DNA from 4 places in the Paenibacillus intestini genome. Region 2 is predicted to be linked to each of the others. Evidence: riboswitches for the same ligand, from Rfam matches in the RefSeq annotation. Region 2 holds a riboswitch; each other region holds the start of a gene.
The links. Region 2 has a riboswitch for thiamine pyrophosphate ahead of thiC (phosphomethylpyrimidine synthase ThiC). Riboswitches for the same ligand answer to the same signal wherever they lie in the genome.
Positions count from the first base shown of each region.

Region 1: it holds a riboswitch for thiamine pyrophosphate, as region 2 does, so the genes downstream of both, thiM (hydroxyethylthiazole kinase) here and thiC (phosphomethylpyrimidine synthase ThiC) in region 2, are expected to answer to the same signal.
Region 3: it holds a riboswitch for thiamine pyrophosphate, as region 2 does, so the genes downstream of both, J2T16_RS01400 (thiamine phosphate synthase) here and thiC (phosphomethylpyrimidine synthase ThiC) in region 2, are expected to answer to the same signal.
Region 4: it holds a riboswitch for thiamine pyrophosphate, as region 2 does, so the genes downstream of both, J2T16_RS18845 (ABC transporter substrate-binding protein) here and thiC (phosphomethylpyrimidine synthase ThiC) in region 2, are expected to answer to the same signal.

Region 1 covers NZ_JAURUN010000015.1:6,128-10,321, reverse strand. Annotated here, with positions in the region: gene J2T16_RS26105 (S-layer homology domain-containing protein) at 1-826, opposite strand, end outside; gene J2T16_RS26100 (radical SAM/SPASM domain-containing protein) at 1,076-1,957, opposite strand; TPP riboswitch at 2,187-2,289, shown strand; gene thiM (hydroxyethylthiazole kinase) at 2,446-3,255, shown strand; gene thiD (bifunctional hydroxymethylpyrimidine kinase/phosphomethylpyrimidine kinase) at 3,255-4,067, shown strand; gene thiE (thiamine phosphate synthase) at 4,067-4,194, shown strand, end outside.
Region 2 covers NZ_JAURUN010000019.1:27,560-31,753, forward strand. Annotated here, with positions in the region: gene J2T16_RS27695 (hypothetical protein) at 1-249, shown strand, start outside; gene thiC (phosphomethylpyrimidine synthase ThiC) at 328-2,151, opposite strand; TPP riboswitch at 2,547-2,660, opposite strand; gene J2T16_RS27705 (IclR family transcriptional regulator) at 2,822-3,565, opposite strand; gene J2T16_RS27710 (alpha/beta hydrolase) at 3,988-4,194, shown strand, end outside.
Region 3 covers NZ_JAURUN010000001.1:317,717-321,910, reverse strand. Annotated here, with positions in the region: gene thiS (sulfur carrier protein ThiS) at 1-7, opposite strand, end outside; gene thiO (glycine oxidase ThiO) at 4-1,248, opposite strand; gene J2T16_RS01400 (thiamine phosphate synthase) at 1,326-2,045, opposite strand; TPP riboswitch at 2,305-2,414, opposite strand; gene J2T16_RS01395 (ABC-F family ATP-binding cassette domain-containing protein) at 2,454-4,007, opposite strand; gene J2T16_RS01390 (hypothetical protein) at 4,062-4,194, opposite strand, start outside.
Region 4 covers NZ_JAURUN010000007.1:127,780-131,973, forward strand. Annotated here, with positions in the region: gene J2T16_RS18835 (ABC transporter permease) at 1-96, opposite strand, end outside; gene J2T16_RS18840 (MTH1187 family thiamine-binding protein) at 96-386, opposite strand; gene J2T16_RS18845 (ABC transporter substrate-binding protein) at 945-1,985, opposite strand; TPP riboswitch at 2,202-2,314, opposite strand; gene J2T16_RS18850 (DUF2798 domain-containing protein) at 2,455-2,940, shown strand; gene J2T16_RS18855 (hypothetical protein) at 2,995-3,174, opposite strand; gene serS (serine--tRNA ligase) at 3,821-4,194, shown strand, end outside.

The sequences.
Region 1 (4,194 bases), on a different contig from region 2:
TATTATTTCCATTATCCCCGGTAGAGCTATTGTTGCTACTGTTACCTTTATTGCTGTTTTCAGAAGGCTTCGTTGTTTCTGGTTTTGTGGGGTTAGAGTTGTTTGTATCTTCGTCTGTCTTCGCAGGAATCATAATATTATCATATGTAGACTTATTCATGACAAACTCATAAGCAAGTCTTGCTAATGCTTGTCGATCCGCTACACCCGTTGGATTAAACGTTGTTGTTCCGTCTTTCCGAACAATACCTTTAATAAATCCGGATTGATATGCGAGTGACACAGAATCCTTCGCCCAGTCTGATACTTTATCCAAATCAGCGAGCTGTGGCTTTGTTGTTTGAGTTGGTGCGTTCTTTGTTTCCCAGCCGAATGCTCTTACGAAAAATACAGCCAGTTCCTCTCTCGTAACTTTTTTATCTGGAGAAAACGTATCCTTCGAGGTTCCTTGGGCAATACCAGATTGAACGAGTGCAGATACATAGCCAGAATACCATTTGGATTGCTCCACATCTTTAAAGGAACTAGCTACAGTAGAGTCAGGCTTTAATTGAAGCGCACCCACCATAATCTTTGCCAATTGAGCACGTGTTACTGAATCTGAGGGTTTAAATGTTCCATCCGCAAATCCAGCTAAAATACCTTTTTCAATTAACTTCGTAATTTCTGTTTTGGCATAGGAGTGTTCAACATCCTTAAATGACGTTACAGATGATGGGGCCACTTCCGCCGAGGCTAGCAATTGCATAGAAAACATAGAGGCAATCAATGATGTAGAGAGTACTGCTGACAACTTTCGATTAAACTTTTTCCATTTTAAATTCAAAACTCGACACACTCCTCTTAAACGTCCGTTATTAACACAAAAGTGTAACTTTTGAACTACTCCCCCTTTTATGATCAGTAGGATAATAATACCATGTATATTTATAAAAACAAGATTAATAGACTATCATTTTACATAATAGTTGAAATCATGAATCAAATGGTGCCTATTCTTTCCTAATAATAAATAAAAAAATGTGCTACTCGGAATATTACCGAATAACACACTTGAGTTATCTGTCGTATGATTTTAGGCTCCTGCTCCAAAGCGCTGCCGGTATCCGCATTTGCGGCAAAGTTCTTCTACAGCTTCCCGTTTGGAAAAACCGTATACCAGATTGTTCGCACGCTCTCCATCCACAATATCGGAAAAAGACTTTTCATGGATGTTTCCAAGGTTGATGACACCTTCTCCATCCAAACAGCATGGAACCACGGTTCCATCAACCAGCACAGCTGCCTGACTGCGTAATGCATGACAAAAACCTTTGCCATCATCTTCAGGTGCATCGAGGCTTGGCCATTGGAATTCATGGTCCTGATTCAGGTATACGTTGGGTGCAATTTTCACGCCACTACCCGCAACCACCTTTTCTTCAATACGGAAGTCCAGATTGAATTCCTTTTCCAGCACCTCAAGCGTCTCCCGATTGCGATTCATCTGAGCATTGGTGAAGTTATCCTGAGTCAGATTCCATAGTCTGAACGAGACAATGACGTTATGTTTCACCGCTTCACGAACAAAAGACAAGATGTTATGCAAATATCCGTCACGATCCGTAGAACCTTCATGGCCGTCAAAGCTGTGCAGCGAGAAATTCATCTGTCTCAGTGCAGGTTTGCCCAATAATTTATGCTGTGTCTTTGGCAGTAGCGTACCGTTGGTCGTAATGTTCACTTTAAATCCCTTGGCATGAGCCATATCCAGCAACAGGTCAATTTTGGGATGAAGCAGCGGTTCCCCTTTGACGTGCAGGTAAATATGTTTTGTGTGTGGTTTGATCTGATCCAATATATTATTAAAGACTTCAGGGTCGATGAATCCTTTGGCTCGCTTCGTTTGTGGACAAAAGCTGCATGCCAGATTACAGATACTCGTAATTTCAATATATACTTTCTTGAACGTTTTCAACTCAGGGTCCCCATTCTGCCGGGAGGAACAACGGTCCTGCCCTCATTCGTAGTACGGCCATATGAGCCAATCCCCATTATATCGGGTTCACGAGCTAAGGTAAATCAGAATAGCGGATCAGTAACAAAGTCCAGTGTATTTTTCATCCCTATTTCAAGGCTTAAATCCTCGCCCTATTTACATTAAGTCAAGATGGATATATGCTGAGTACATAACTGCATATCTTGTACATTTGCACTGGGGGAGCCTTGCGGCTGAGACGAATACGACGATTCGGACCCTTTGAACCTGATCTGGATTATACCAGCGGAGGGAAGTGGAGCGGCTTTTATTGGCAGTAGGGGATCTCTATCCTAGATGGGGATCAACTTCAGTTCAAACGTATAGCTCTGCTCATTTCTCCGGAAATGGGTGGGGCTTTTTTGTATTTCAGCCAGTCGTCTCGCTCATAACCATATCCATCATTTGAAAATAAGGAGGTCATTTGGATGTCTTATCTTGAACGTGTACGTTCACTCAATCCTTTGGTTCATAATATTACCAACCTTGTGGTTGCCCCTTTTACCGCAAATGGTCTGCTTGCCCTCGGAGCCTCTCCGTTTATGGCCTATGCTCATGAAGAAGTCGCTGACGTCGCTCGAATGGCTGGCGCGGTGGTTCTGAACATCGGCACATTGGATGAAAAGGTCGTTCAAGCGATACGTCTAGCCGGACAATCAGCCAATGCACATCATGTGCCTGTTGTCCTTGATCCTGTTGGTGCAGGAGCCACGACATATCGCACCGATACGGTACAGATGCTGGTTCGTGAGCTTCGTCTTACCGTATTAAGAGGCAATGTCGCCGAAGTGGCTCATGTCATTGGTGTGCCATGGAATATCAAAGGTGTGGATGCGGGAGTTGGCGAAGGAGACCGGATTGACATTGCCGAGCGGGCAGCGCAACAGCTTGACTGTATTGTCGTTATTACGGGCCAGTACGACATTATTACAGACGGATATCATACTTTCCTCACAAGCAACGGACATGCATTGCTCACCCAAGTTACCGGGGCAGGCTGTCTTCTCAGCTCAGTCATTGGTGCTTTTGCTGCGATTGCCGAGCCGGGGCGCGACATGCTGAACAGCGTGGTGGAAGCCGTCTCAACCTACGGTATAGCTGCCGAACAGGCCGCAGCACGAACGGCTCATCAAGGGCCGGGCAGCTTCCAGATTGAATTGTTAAATCAACTGGCGCAGGTGACACCTTCGCTGTTCTCCGAGCATGCACAAATCCGTCAGATTCGTGGAGGTGTGTGATGAATATTGCTCAAGCGTTAACGATTGCCGGGTCTGATAACGGCGGCGGTGCAGGAATTCAGGCGGATCTCAAAACCTTTCAGGAACTTGGTGTATACGGCATGACGGTCATTACTGCAATCGCCGCGCAGAACACTACAGGGGTTCAAGGCGTGTTTCCGATTGATTACGACGGCATTGCCCAGCAACTTGATTCAACGGGAGTCGACTTTCAGCCGCGTGCCCTCAAGACAGGTATGCTGTATAGTGCCGAGATTATTCGTCTTGTTGCGGCAAAATGTCAGCAATACGACTGGTCAAATCTGGTTATTGATCCCGTGATGGTTGCCAAAGGAGGTGCACCTCTGCTCCAGCAGGAGGCTGTGCAATCACTTGTGGAAGATCTGCTGCCTCTTGCTTTGGTTATCACACCTAACATTCCCGAAGCCGAACTACTTATCGGGAGTTCGATTCGGAACCTGAGTGAGCGCGAGGAAGCCGCAAAGCAATTGGTGCAGATGGGTTCAACATATGCCTTGATTAAAGGAGGACATGATACGGGAAGCGGTACGGTTATCGATGTCCTGTATGACGGGCATTCCTTTCATTATTTGGAGAACCTTCGTGTTATGACACGTCATACCCATGGAACCGGCTGCACGTTCTCTGCTGCCATTACGGCGGAACTGGCGAAGGGTGCCCCTATTCTGGCTGCCGTTACGACCGCGCGAGCATTCATTCAGGCAGCCATTGAAGATGAGCTGGGATTCGGGGCCGGGCACGGGCCAACGAATCACTTTGCGTACCAGCGCAGACAGCGGGGTGAACGCTGATGCGCAGATGGGATGCGGAAGCGGTCCGCCGCGCGCTGCAGTTGTATTTGGTGATGGGTAGCGTCAATACGACGCGAGACCCGGTGGAGGTGCTCCGCCAGGCGATCACTGGCGGCATCACGCTGTT
Region 2 (4,194 bases):
GGCACCGAGGCTGACATTTTGATACCGCAGTTGGACGCTATTGCGCCATATGACCGTGAAGATCCCGAGCTTGGTTGCAGTTTCCAGTTCGATCAGATCGGTTTGATCCTGTGGCGTCCGGTACCCATGACCCGAGAAGATATGAAGGAGCCGTGGTTCCTGGAGATGCCGCCTGAAAATCAACAGGATGAAATGAAACATCTCTGCTTCTCAACCGCAGCCGTCTATGCAAAAGGATATTACGAGTAACCTACAACTTAACATAAAAAAGTGACCCAAGCTCAGGCACTACAGTCCTGTCGGGTCACTTTTTTCAGTTGTGGAAGCTTACGACCTCGCCCGATACTCCTCAGCCTTCGCCTGCATCCCGGCGGCTACTGCTTCATCATCGTTCAGGCCGCGATCTGCGGCAAAGGCACGGATGTCCTGCGTGATGCGCATACTGCAGAACTTCGGTCCGCACATGGAACAGAAATGTGCTTCCTTCGCCCCTTCTGCGGGTAACGTCTCATCGTGGTAAGACAGTGCCCGTTCTGGGTCAAGTGACAGGTTAAACTGATCTCTCCAGCGGAACTCGAAGCGTGCCTTCGACAGTGCATCATCCCGGCGCTGAGCGCGTGGGTGGCCTTTGGCTAGGTCTGCGGCATGGGCAGCTATTTTATAAGCGATAACCCCTTCACGTACATCATCCTTGTTCGGAAGCCCCAGATGCTCCTTTGGAGTGACATAGCAGAGCATAGACGTACCAAACCAGCCAATCATCGCTGCCCCAATCGCAGACGTAATATGATCATATCCCGGTGCGATGTCTGTGGTCAGTGGCCCGAGCGTATAAAACGGCGCTTCCTGGCAGATCTCCATCTGCAAATCCACATTCTCCTTGATCTTGTGCATCGGCACATGCCCCGGCCCTTCAATCATCACCTGCACATCATGCTTCCATGCAATCTGCGTTAATTCCCCAAGTGTGGCGAGCTCCGCCATCTGTGCTTCATCGTTGGCATCGTAGATGCTACCTGGACGCAGTCCGTCCCCGAGGGAGAAAGCAACGTCATACCTTTTCATAATCTCGCAGATTTCTTCAAAATGAGTGTACAAAAAGTTCTCCTGATGATGTGCCAGGCACCACGCCGCCATAATTGACCCGCCTCTAGACACAATACCCGTCATCCTTTTCGCTGTCATCGGAATATATCGGAGCAACACACCCGCATGAATTGTAAAATAGTCCACGCCCTGCTCCGCCTGTTCAATCAGCGTATCCCGGTACAACTCCCAAGTGAGTGCCTCCGCCTCGCCATTTACCTTCTCCAGCGCCTGATAGAGCGGCACCGTACCAATCGGCACCGGGGAGTTACGGATGATCCATTCCCGCGTGGTATGAATGTCTCTGCCTGTGGAGAGATCCATTACCGTATCCGATCCCCAGCGAACAGCCCAGGTCATCTTCTCCACCTCCTCCTCGATGGAGGAAGATACAGCGGAATTGCCTATGTTGGCGTTGATCTTCACGTGAAAATGACGCCCAATCAGCATCGGCTCACTCTCCGGGTGATTGATGTTGGATGGAAGAATCGCCCTGCCGCTCGCCAGCTCCTGCCGCACGAATTCAGGCTCTACGCCTTCACGAATAGCGGCGTACTCCATCTCGGGCGTAATCAAGCCCTGCCGCGCATAATGCATCTGTGTGACAGAGCGCCCATCCTGAGCACGTAGCGGTTGACCGCGGAATCCAGGGTATTCTTCTGCCCCGGCTCTCCGTCCTCCAGGCTTCAATCCGTTATCCTCCGGCTTCACTGCGCGGCCCTCATATGCTTCAACGTCACCGCGCTCCATAATCCAGTGATTTCGGAGCGCAGGTAATCCCTTCCGAATATCCATCTGGAATTCGGGATCGGTCATCGGTCCGCTCGTATCGTAGACACGCAGCGGCTCATTATGCTCCACCCCTTGGGGAGTATTCGTATCATGAAGGGCAATTTCACGCTCCGGTACAGCAATGTCCGGTCGTGAGCCCTGAATGTAGACTTTGCGGCTACCCGGGAAGGGTTGAACCCCTTCAGCCGCTCCGGTTTTCTTTTCCACCGGATGACCATCGCGCCCTGTTTCCTCTATTCCCGTCTGTTGCCCCGTTTGGTTACCTGTATTCATGTCTCCTGTTTCCTCCTCTGTGATCTTCATTTGCCCATATCGTCCACCAATGTGACAGCTTTGACTTACCACACCTGTCTGGAAAAAGCAGAGCACAGAAGCACAGCAGGATTGATCCTGCATAAGCAGCTAGAATGATCCAAAAGACAACTTTTATGTACAATCAGCATGAGCACGAACACGAGATCACTTCTCTTAGAAGTACAGGCATATACGCCGCAATTATTGTGCTGTCACTTCCAAGGTGAAACACAACAACTGAATCTCTGCTTGCCGCTGTAAATAAAAAAAGCCGGTTCCGAAGGAACCGACTAATGTCCATCACCATACACGCAACAAGAGCCATCTACTGCAATACAGCATGGATCCCGTGTTAACGTCTGTGGTGTTTGTGGTCATATGGCCGATTACTTCCCTACGCTGGTATGATCCAGATCAGGTGCAAAGGGTCCGGGATCTCATGCGATCCCGTCTCAGTCCGGACAATTCGGACTCCCCCAGTAACGTAAACGTATTGCGACAATCAAGCCGCTGTTCAACTTAAAATATGACATTCAACCGACCCCGCTGGGTCGTCCATTACAGAGTAGCGTAATCTGGGCTTAAATTCAACCTTAATATTCCAGAGAGGAAATTCCTTTCGAGCAAAACGTCATGCAAGAGCCTTCCCCTATGGCAACATAAGTCCCATTTGTACAGCTGCTTCTTTCAACACAGGCGCGTACTCATGTAATGTCTCTTGCGAGAGCCTGCTAACAGGTCCAGACACGGAAAGCGCTGCTGCAATGTTGCCTCTGCGATCCATAATTGGCACAGACACAGCGGCAGCTCCCGGCTCGCGTTCCTCATAGCTGGTTGCGTAGCCACTCACTCGAATGTCTTCCATTTGTGCCAGATAGACGGCCGGATCGATAAATACTGGCCATTCCGGGCCGTTCATCAGTTCCTCCCGATCCTCATCAGCGGCAAAAGCCATTAATACTTTGCTGGAGGCTCCTACGGAAAGCGGCAGTCTGACCCCTACAGGTGCAACCCGCCGAATCGCCTGATCACTCTGCACAGCCTGAATCCGAATCCGTTCACCGCCGTCACGAAGGTAGAGACTTACGGTTTCGCCCAAGCGATCACGCAGCCTCTCCATTGCAGGTAACAGCAAAATTGCAGGATCGTCACTACGTGACATATGCGCTGACAGCTCCCAGATCCGAATACCTAGCCGATACTTTTCGGTTGCCGCATCACGTATTACGAACCCCCGATCCTCCAGTGTAGCCATCAATCGATGTACCGTACTTTTGTGCAAACCGATCTGACTAGCAATTTCAGTGAGTCCAAGATCACTGCGCGTGGTAAAACATAATAATATATCCAGCGCCCGTTCTACAGCCCGGACGGTTAACTTGCGGTCTTCCATGGCATGATGCCCTCCTCATGTTTCATCACATGAAACTTGGTTACATAAATTATATGAGAAACGGTCTCATCTGTAAACCAAAAAGAACCGTTTTGAAGATGATCTGAAAACAAAAAAATGAACAAGGATATCCAATTGGCACATCGTAATCTCCTGTAATTTACACACTATGGAATTGTTACCTCTACATCTTAAGAACTATATAACAATTGCGTAACAAATACCTCCAATCAATTGACTTTGACTATATCGGGACATACGATAAAGATAGAAACGAATTTAGATAAAATATCAAAAGCGTGACTTTAGCATTAGGATGCCATTGTCATGAATACGTGCTAAAAAGTACCTATATGCTATTTTCATATCGTTATGATCTTGTCCATATTAATCCTCAACCGAAACTCAAAGGAGGGGCGTGCATGTATCCGACATCCCAGAGCGAAGCCCCGCTGCATACCAAAGTGTCCGATCTGCCCTCTTCGTTGTCACCGAGGCTGATTCGGTTCAAACATATTGTCGTAGCGTTGCTGCTCTCCGTTGTATTTTTTCTGTTGTTTTGTTTTATTGCCTTACACGGTTATATTGCTTGGGTGCTCTCCAACCCTACGGTCGCACCGGTGTTTTCG
Region 3 (4,194 bases), on a different contig from region 2:
TGTTCACGACATAACCCCCTTTCTGTTCAATCGTTCAGGCGAAAATGCTTCGATCCCGATCTCTTCGGCACTCTTGCCCTCTACCATGTCTGCGATCCAGCGACCTGTTATTGCACTAAGCAATATCCCATTACGAAAATGTCCATACGCTGCATACAAGCCCGAAATCCCTTCACATTTGCCTATATACGGCAGCCCATCAGGGGTGGAAGGTCTTATACCTGCCCATGCCCGCACAAAGTCCGCCTCCTTGATTCCCGGAACCCAATAACTTGCCGCTCCAATCAATCGTTGCATACTATTTGCCGATACGCTGTGATCTTTTCTTCCTGGCAAACTGGTTGCTCCGATCCATACCTCTCCGTTTGCTTTCGGAACAATATAGACATCTTCTGCATATACCGTGCGATCGGGTCTGCCTCCAGCCTGATCTGTAGTAAACCGAACGGCCATAATTTCACCTTTCACCGGACTTGAAGGCAAAACGATCCCCACTTGATGCATGAGTTGCTCCCCGTGTAAACCAGCAGCTATGATAATATGTTTGCAACACATCTCTCCCTTAGCCGTTTTAATCCCTTGAACACCATGCTTATCTACGATCAGCTGAACATCTTGAACTCCTTCCAAAATGCGGGCACCCATCATTTCAGCTGACCTCGCATAAGCTCTTGTCAATGACACGGGCAACACTTCGCTCTCCAATGATCGGTAATAAGCGCCGTACGTATCCCGATTCAACCACAACGCTTCTCGTTGCACTGTGCTTCGATCCCACCAAAGTTGCTGCACTCCGGAAGTGGTATTTCGTCTATCCTTGTATTTACTTAGATCACCGTATGAACGAAACGGTGTGATAAATCCGTTGCGCCGTAAGCCAAGATCCATACCTGTTAAAGCGGATATTTGCTCTTTGTGCTTATGAAGTAATTCCCTACTGTCATATGCGGCTTGTGCCATGAGTGGATGAGCAAAATCCTCACTATCTGCTGCCAGCATGCCGGCAGCTGCACATGAAGCTCCGCTAGCAATCTCCGACTGCTCAACAAGCAGTACTTCCTGACCTCGGGATGCCAGTTCAAAAGCAATCGCACAGCCTATGACTCCACCGCCCACAATGATTGTTTCTGCATGAAAGGTTTCTGGTTTCTTAGTTGAAGTTTCGGATAGCGGTAGCCGCTTAAACTTATCTTGTTCACACGATGAGTCGATCACTTCCTCGGGTTGACTCGGTCCTCTCTGTACCATTTTGTCATCTCCTTGTTTGAACAACATTCCGATCTTATTAGGTTGGCGTCATTTCCAACTTTTTGATCGAGAAACATTCACTTCACCGCTTCCACAGCCTGTTTAAGAAGCGCAGCAGCATGAGCAGGGTTTGCATGTTTTAACACACTTGAGATCACAGCAGCACCCCTGGCTCCCGCAGACCTGACGGCCCGAATGTTACCTGGCTGAATCCCCCCAATTGCAATAACAGGCACCTTGACACTGGAGCACACTTCCGATAACGCATCTAATCCCCTCGCTACAGAATCCGGTTTGCTTGAACTTGCGTACACATGCCCGAAAAAAAGGTAATCCGCGCCATACTCTTCGGCAATTCTCGCTTCATGCAACGAATGCACCGATATCCCCAACCGGAGCCTCAAATCATGCTTGTTCTCCGGCTTTACCATTACTTTTGCCCTTTCCAGCATATCTTGGCTCCAATGTACCCCTTGATAAAAATAGCCTGACGAATATAGGTTCGCACCGTTGATTACAATGCGGGAAGCTGGAACACCCGCTTCTGCCATCAATTTGGCCCAGTTAAAACATTCCTGTTGCGAGAGTTGCTTTTCCCGGATATGAATGTAATGCACATAAGGCCAAATATCTTTGGCTGCCTTCAACATGACTGACTGTTCCGCTTTATTCGTAGATATCACATGTAACTCAAAAAAGTCTTGCTCTAGTCCACAGGTTGGTACAGATTTATCTGTCCGCTTGTACCACTGGTCTGTTGAAGTTTTACCTGATTCATGAGCATCATAATCAAACATCAAGGTATGCAATCTCGTTCTCGCTCCTTTCAGCTACAGGCTTGGAGAAGTAGTAATGACAAATATAAAACCAAAAAAGCCACTCCCGTAGGGGAGTGGCTGCGTATAAACAAAGGTTCAGTTCAATCACAAGCGTCTGACAAATACCTGTTAAACAGTTTGATAGTCAAATCTATAACTGTTTATTTGATATTGAACCGCTTGGCATCACGATGTAATAAAATCCTGTTCTTACGTTAAGAATCATTACTATCGTTTTCGCTGAAACGCGCCACTTCCCTACGCTGGTATGATCCAGATCAGGTGCAAAGGGTCCGGAATCGCATTCTTCCATCTCAGCCGCATCGTGCGGCCCCCCCAGTGTTCATATGAAGTTGTAGCCTATATTACCACAACCGGTTTTTTTTGTCATCGTGCTTTTTCGGACCACTCTTCTACATCCCACGTTTTGGTGACCCAGCCTTCATAAAAATCCGGTTCGTGCGATACAAGTAAAACGGTTCCTTTATATTCCTTCAGCGCCCGCTGTAGCTCAGCCTTCGCCGTTACATCCAGATGGTTTGTCGGCTCATCAAACAAGACCCAGTTGCTCTCACGCATCAATAGTTTGCACAAACGGACTTTGGCTTGCTCCCCCCCGCTCAGCATGTTAAGCGGACGCGTAATATGCTCATTTTTGAGCCCGCAACGTGCAAGATGTCCTCGCACCTCGTTCTGCGTTAGATGTGAAAACTCGTTCCATACATCATCGATCGGTGTAATATTCCCGGCTCGCACTTCCTGTTCAAAGTATGCCGTCTCCAAATAATCTCCAAGAAACGTTTTTCCGCTTATTGGCGCTATTTTACCCAAGATTGTTTTAAGCAGTGTTGATTTACCTACCCCGTTACACCCCACAATCGCGATCTTTTCACCACGTTCAATCGTCATGGTCATCTTAGGTAGTAATGGATACGTATAACCGATCTCAAAATCAATACCTTCAAAAACGGTTTTGCTGCTTGCGCGGGCATCCTTGAACTTAAATGTTGGTTTTGCTGCTTCGTCTGGTCGATCAATTCGCTCGACCTTTCCAAGTTGTTTTTCCCGGCTTTTCGCTCGACCAGAGGTCGAAGCTCGAGCTTTGTTTCGTTGAATGAAATCTTCCTGCTTTTTGATGTATTCCTGTTGCTTCTCATAGGCATCAATATGCTGTGCTTTCTGCATATCCGCCATTTCAAGAAATTTCTCATAGTTGGCCGCATAACGCGTCAATTTTGCAAATTCCAGATGATAAATGACATTAACCACTTCATTCATGAACTCTGTATCATGGGAAATCAATAGAAAAGCATATGGGTAGTCTTTCAAATATCTAGTTAGCCACTCAATATGCTCTACATCCAGATAGTTTGTCGGCTCATCCAACAAAAGGGCAGTGGGTTTCTCCAACAACAATTTTGCAAGCAGGACTTTCGTACGTTGTCCACCACTGAGAGCTGCAACATCCCGATCAAGGCCAATTGCATTTAATCCCAAACCGTTTGCCATTTCTTCCACTTTCACATCAATCAGATAAAAATCGCCCTGTTCAAGCTGTTCCTGAATATCTCCCATTTCTTCAAGCAACTGCTCAAGTTTGTCTGGATCGGCATCAGCCATCTGATCCGTAATGGCCATCATTTGCTTCTCCAGTTCCAGTAGCGGCAAAAAAGCATCTTTAAGCACATCACGAATGGTCTTGCCTGGTGTTAACTTCGTATGTTGATCCAAATAGCCATATCGAACTTTTGGCGTCCATTCCACTTTACCGCTATCCTTAAGCAATTTTCCGGTGAGAATATTCATTAGGGTTGATTTTCCGGCACCATTAGCCCCAACCAGACCCACTCGTTCTCCAGCAAGCAGACGAAACGAAACATTTTTAAATAACGTACGGTCTCCAAAATTGTGACTGACGTTCTCTACTGACAATAAACTCATAAGATGAGACTGCTCCTATCTATATACATTACTTTTAGTTCACGTTCCAAAACCCTATTCTAGCACAGGTTCAGTCTTTTCTGAAAGTAATGACACTTGCGCGAAGCAATCATATTCGAAATAACCTCTGGCCGCTGCCTGTCTTGCAGTTGTAAACACCTCTTCAGCACGAAAACCGGGGTTACAG
Region 4 (4,194 bases), on a different contig from region 2:
CTCAATGTGGAATAGGGAGACGGCCCCTTGCCATATCGCAATAAAGAGAATAACCGCCACAAGGGGCGGCCATACACTTCTGAAATAGGTAAACATTAGCGATATTTCTCCGTCAGTGTATCCATGCTGAATCCGTCCGGGCTATGTGCGATTTTGATCTGGGAGATGATACTTGGACTACCGGCTTCCACAAGCACCTCGTGCATTTTGCGAACAACCTCCAGCAGTTCATCCAGTTCGCCTTCCATGGTGGTATCTAGCGCATTGACCTGATATTTCAGGCCGGATTGCTGAATCACTTCGATGGCACGGTCTACGTATGGATAGGAGTTCTCGCCGTTCGGTGTTTTGGGAATAACCTGAATACTGAGTAATGTACTTGCCATGAGAGATTAATGCTCCTTTCGGGTGTGGGTGGATAAGTAGATATGGTCGTTGTACTCTATACCACTCCGATTGCAGTTCCCTCCCTAGATCGCTGTTATCCCCGAATTTTTAAATTCATCTTATAAAAATATTTCAATGTCTACACGGACACTTCAATGACAGAATAACCTTCCAATCCCTGTTATCCCCAGATTTTTTTGATTCCCTTTTCCAAAGGGGAAAATCCGGTGATAAAGGCGACCGCTCCGCTTTTTCAGGTTTTTTCTGTCCTCTCCGTTATGGTGTAAATAAATAGTTTAAATTATCAAGACGAGTAAATTCGGGGATGCGGGTGACTGCTTCGCTTCTTTAGAAGGGTTCTGTCCTCTCCGTTTCTTGTGTACAAAAAATTCAACTTATCCATTAAGCTGTGGAAAAAATTCAAGAGAAAGCGTACTTCTGAGGTAGCTTTCCATAGAAAGCCCTATAAGTGATCGCTTCGCTTCTTCAAGTTTTTCCTGTCCTCTTCGTTCAAAACGTGTAAATATCAAAGTTCATGGTTACATTTAGATTTAATATTACTGTGGTAAAAATTCGTTGGTGTATGCTTTCGTTACATCAATCTCTTTATCCAGCAGTTTCTTGCTGAACATCCAGTCGGTGTAGTTCTTCCACACCTCTTCCTTTTGTTCACCCCAGCGAGGGGCATCATCTTTGTATTTCGGGCTGAGCCACTTTTGACTTGCGAGTACTAATTCTTTGTCCAGGTCGGGAACAGCTTTGATCAAAATGTTCGCTGCTTCTTCAGGGTGATCAATCGCATATTGATATCCTTCAGAAGTGGCCTTCAGGAAAGCTCTCACCAGTTCAGGGTCTTTCTGAATCGTCTGTTCATTGGTCACGAGTACAGGGGTGTAATAGTCCAGCGCTTTGGCATAATCCTTCACATATAACATGTCAATCGGTTCCCCGCGTAATTCAGCCTCAATTCCTGTCCAGGCATAGAAAATCCACGCAAAGTCGATGTCCCGTTTCACAGCTGTGAAGAAGTCGGCATCGCCCATGTTAATCTTTTTGACTTTGGATACGTCAGCACCTTCGCCCTCCATAATGGATTGCATCACCGCTTCTTCCACCGGGGAACCCCAGCCGCCGTAAGTTTTACCTTCAAAGTCTTTGGGTGATTTGATCTTACGATCCACTGGAGCGGCAAAACCGGATGTATTATGCTGAATAACTGCGGCAATCGACACAAGGGGAACGTCCTGCGTACGCGCCTGAGTTACACTTTCCTGATAACTGACGCCAAACGGTACCTCACCCGAGGCAACCATCGTATCCGCACCGCCGGCTCCTGGCTGTACAATCTCCACATTTAAACCTGCTGCTTTATAAAAACCTTGGTCCACCGCTGCATACAGACCGGTATGATTCGTATTTGGAGTCCAGTCGAGCACGACCTTTACATCTTTCCGTGCAGTACCGCTCCCCTGGTTGGTTTGGTCCGAACCTGTCGCACCTTGCTGCTCTGTTGGAGCGGCTTCTTTGCCACCACATGCAGCTACGGTAACGAGTAGCACACACATGAGTAACATTCCCATCGTTTTACGCCATTTCATCGTGTTTCTCTCCTTCGGTATGTCCGGCCGGATGGCACGGGGGTACTCCTTGGCTTCATATCCAATCCCTTTGCATAAATCGACGGATTTATACGTGCGGGTTATCCGAATAACGTCATTTTTCTGTTTCTGCTTGTCAAAAGAAAACAAAAAAAGCGCCCCGTAATCTGGGACGCGTGCAGGCGTGAGAGAGTGGCGTTCAGCTTATAGCTGTGCCGTTGCAATATACTCCGATTCCTACGCTGGCATGATCCAGATCAGGTCTAAGGGTTAGTATCTTGATGGGATACACTCTCAGCCGGCCAATTCCGACTCCCCTGGGAAACTATGAAGTTACGGGCATTACTAGGTGTAATTATAGGCCAGTGACGGGAGTGTGTCTAGTCGGTAAATCGTTCACAGAATGTTCACTTATGTGAGTGTAGCCCGATTGTCTATAATGATCCAAGTTACAGAAAGGATGAGTGTATTGCCAGTAAGCAAGAAACAACAAGTGATTTTTGGACTTATGATGTGTACAGGAATGGTCGTAGTGATGATGACCTTCAATCTATGGCATACGGGGATGTTAAGTCAGATGTCCGTGCCGCAGCTATTGCTCCAATTTGTAATCTGTTTTGCCATCGCCTTTTTGGTGGAGTCGTTCATCGTGGGACCGATAGCGAGAAAAATCACATTTTCCTTCTCATTTGCGAGGTCGAGTAAAATTAAAGGTGTAGTTACGATGTCCTTTTTCATGGTAATCGGCATGGTTTTGCTCATGTCTTTATATGGCATCATTACAGCCTATACTGCAGGTCAGCTAGAAGGAGATTCCGTAATCAATGCGTATCTTCATACGATTGTACGTAACTTCGGTCTGGCATTGCCTTATCAGTTGATTGTACTCGGGCCGCTAGTGCGTTATGTATTTGGCAAGTTGTTCAAGGAACCAGCAGCCGTTGCGTCGGTTTAAATCATCGTATCGTTATCCATCATAACAAAAGTATTTCCTGGGCAATCCTGTGGTTTAAGAAGTTCTAGCGTAAGCGATCCAAAACAAAATACCAATAACCACAGCGGCAATAATGATGGTAGTGAAAACTCCGCTCAACCATGAACCTCGCTGGGCTTGGCGGGCAAGTTCATCTGCTCTTTGTTTGGCGGCTTCGCCCTCGGATGAATTCAGATGGTTTGGGTCCATATTCATGCAATATCTTCTCCCCTCGACAGCTTAATTTACCATAGTCTGAACTGTTATATAGGACAACTCATATATATTTGAAAAACGGTTACTCGACTAATTGTTTAATGGAAGCTAAAGCCATGACGATACTAATTGCAAGAAGGAAAATACCTCTGAATTTAATACGTATGATGTCGGAAAGTATTAACTCGTCTTTATTCCGGTTGAAAGGCCAGGAATTCGGTATGAGCAGGGCTCTGATTCCAAAGACGAGTCCGAATAAACTAATCAACAGAAAGATGATGAAGAAAAACATAAATTCACCCCTTGTTGTTTTAGAAGTTATTTCAATTGTACTTGATCCAGCTTTGGAAAGATACGTAAACGGGCATATATGAGTTGCAATGTTGTTCTGTCTTCGTATATACTGAGAAACACAATTACAGATCGGATCATGCCGTTGAAGAGAATCCAACTCAGAGGCGTTTTCGCCAGGGAGCGAATTGAAATTATCCCAAGTTAACCGGAACCGCCCGTTATCGCGGACCAAGAGGCTGATCAGGAGATTTGAACTGATTTGGCAAGTTGGGTGGCACCGCGAGCAGAGCGCTCCTCGTCCCAAGGGATGAGGGCGCTCTTTGTATTTTTTTAGCCAAAGGAGACGGTGATCATGTTAGACATGAAGTGGGTTCGTGCACATGCAGAAGAGGTTCAGGCGGCGGCAGACGGGAAAAAGATCAAGGTGGATATTGCTGTGTTACTACAGCGGGATGACGAGCGCAAGGTACTTTTGCAGCAAACAGAAGAATCGCGTCGTCAGCGTAATACACTATCGGCTGAGATCGGGAAGCTCATGCAGTCGGGTGAGCGTGAGCAAGCGGAGAAGATGCGGGCACAGGTTAAACAATTGAATGAACAGCTGGAGCAAGAGGAAGCCAAGCTGGCGGTAATCCAGGAGGAAGTGACCAGACTGCAATGGCTGTTGCCTAATATCGTGTCGCCAGATACGCCTGTGGGCTTGTCGGATGAAGATAATGTAGAGCT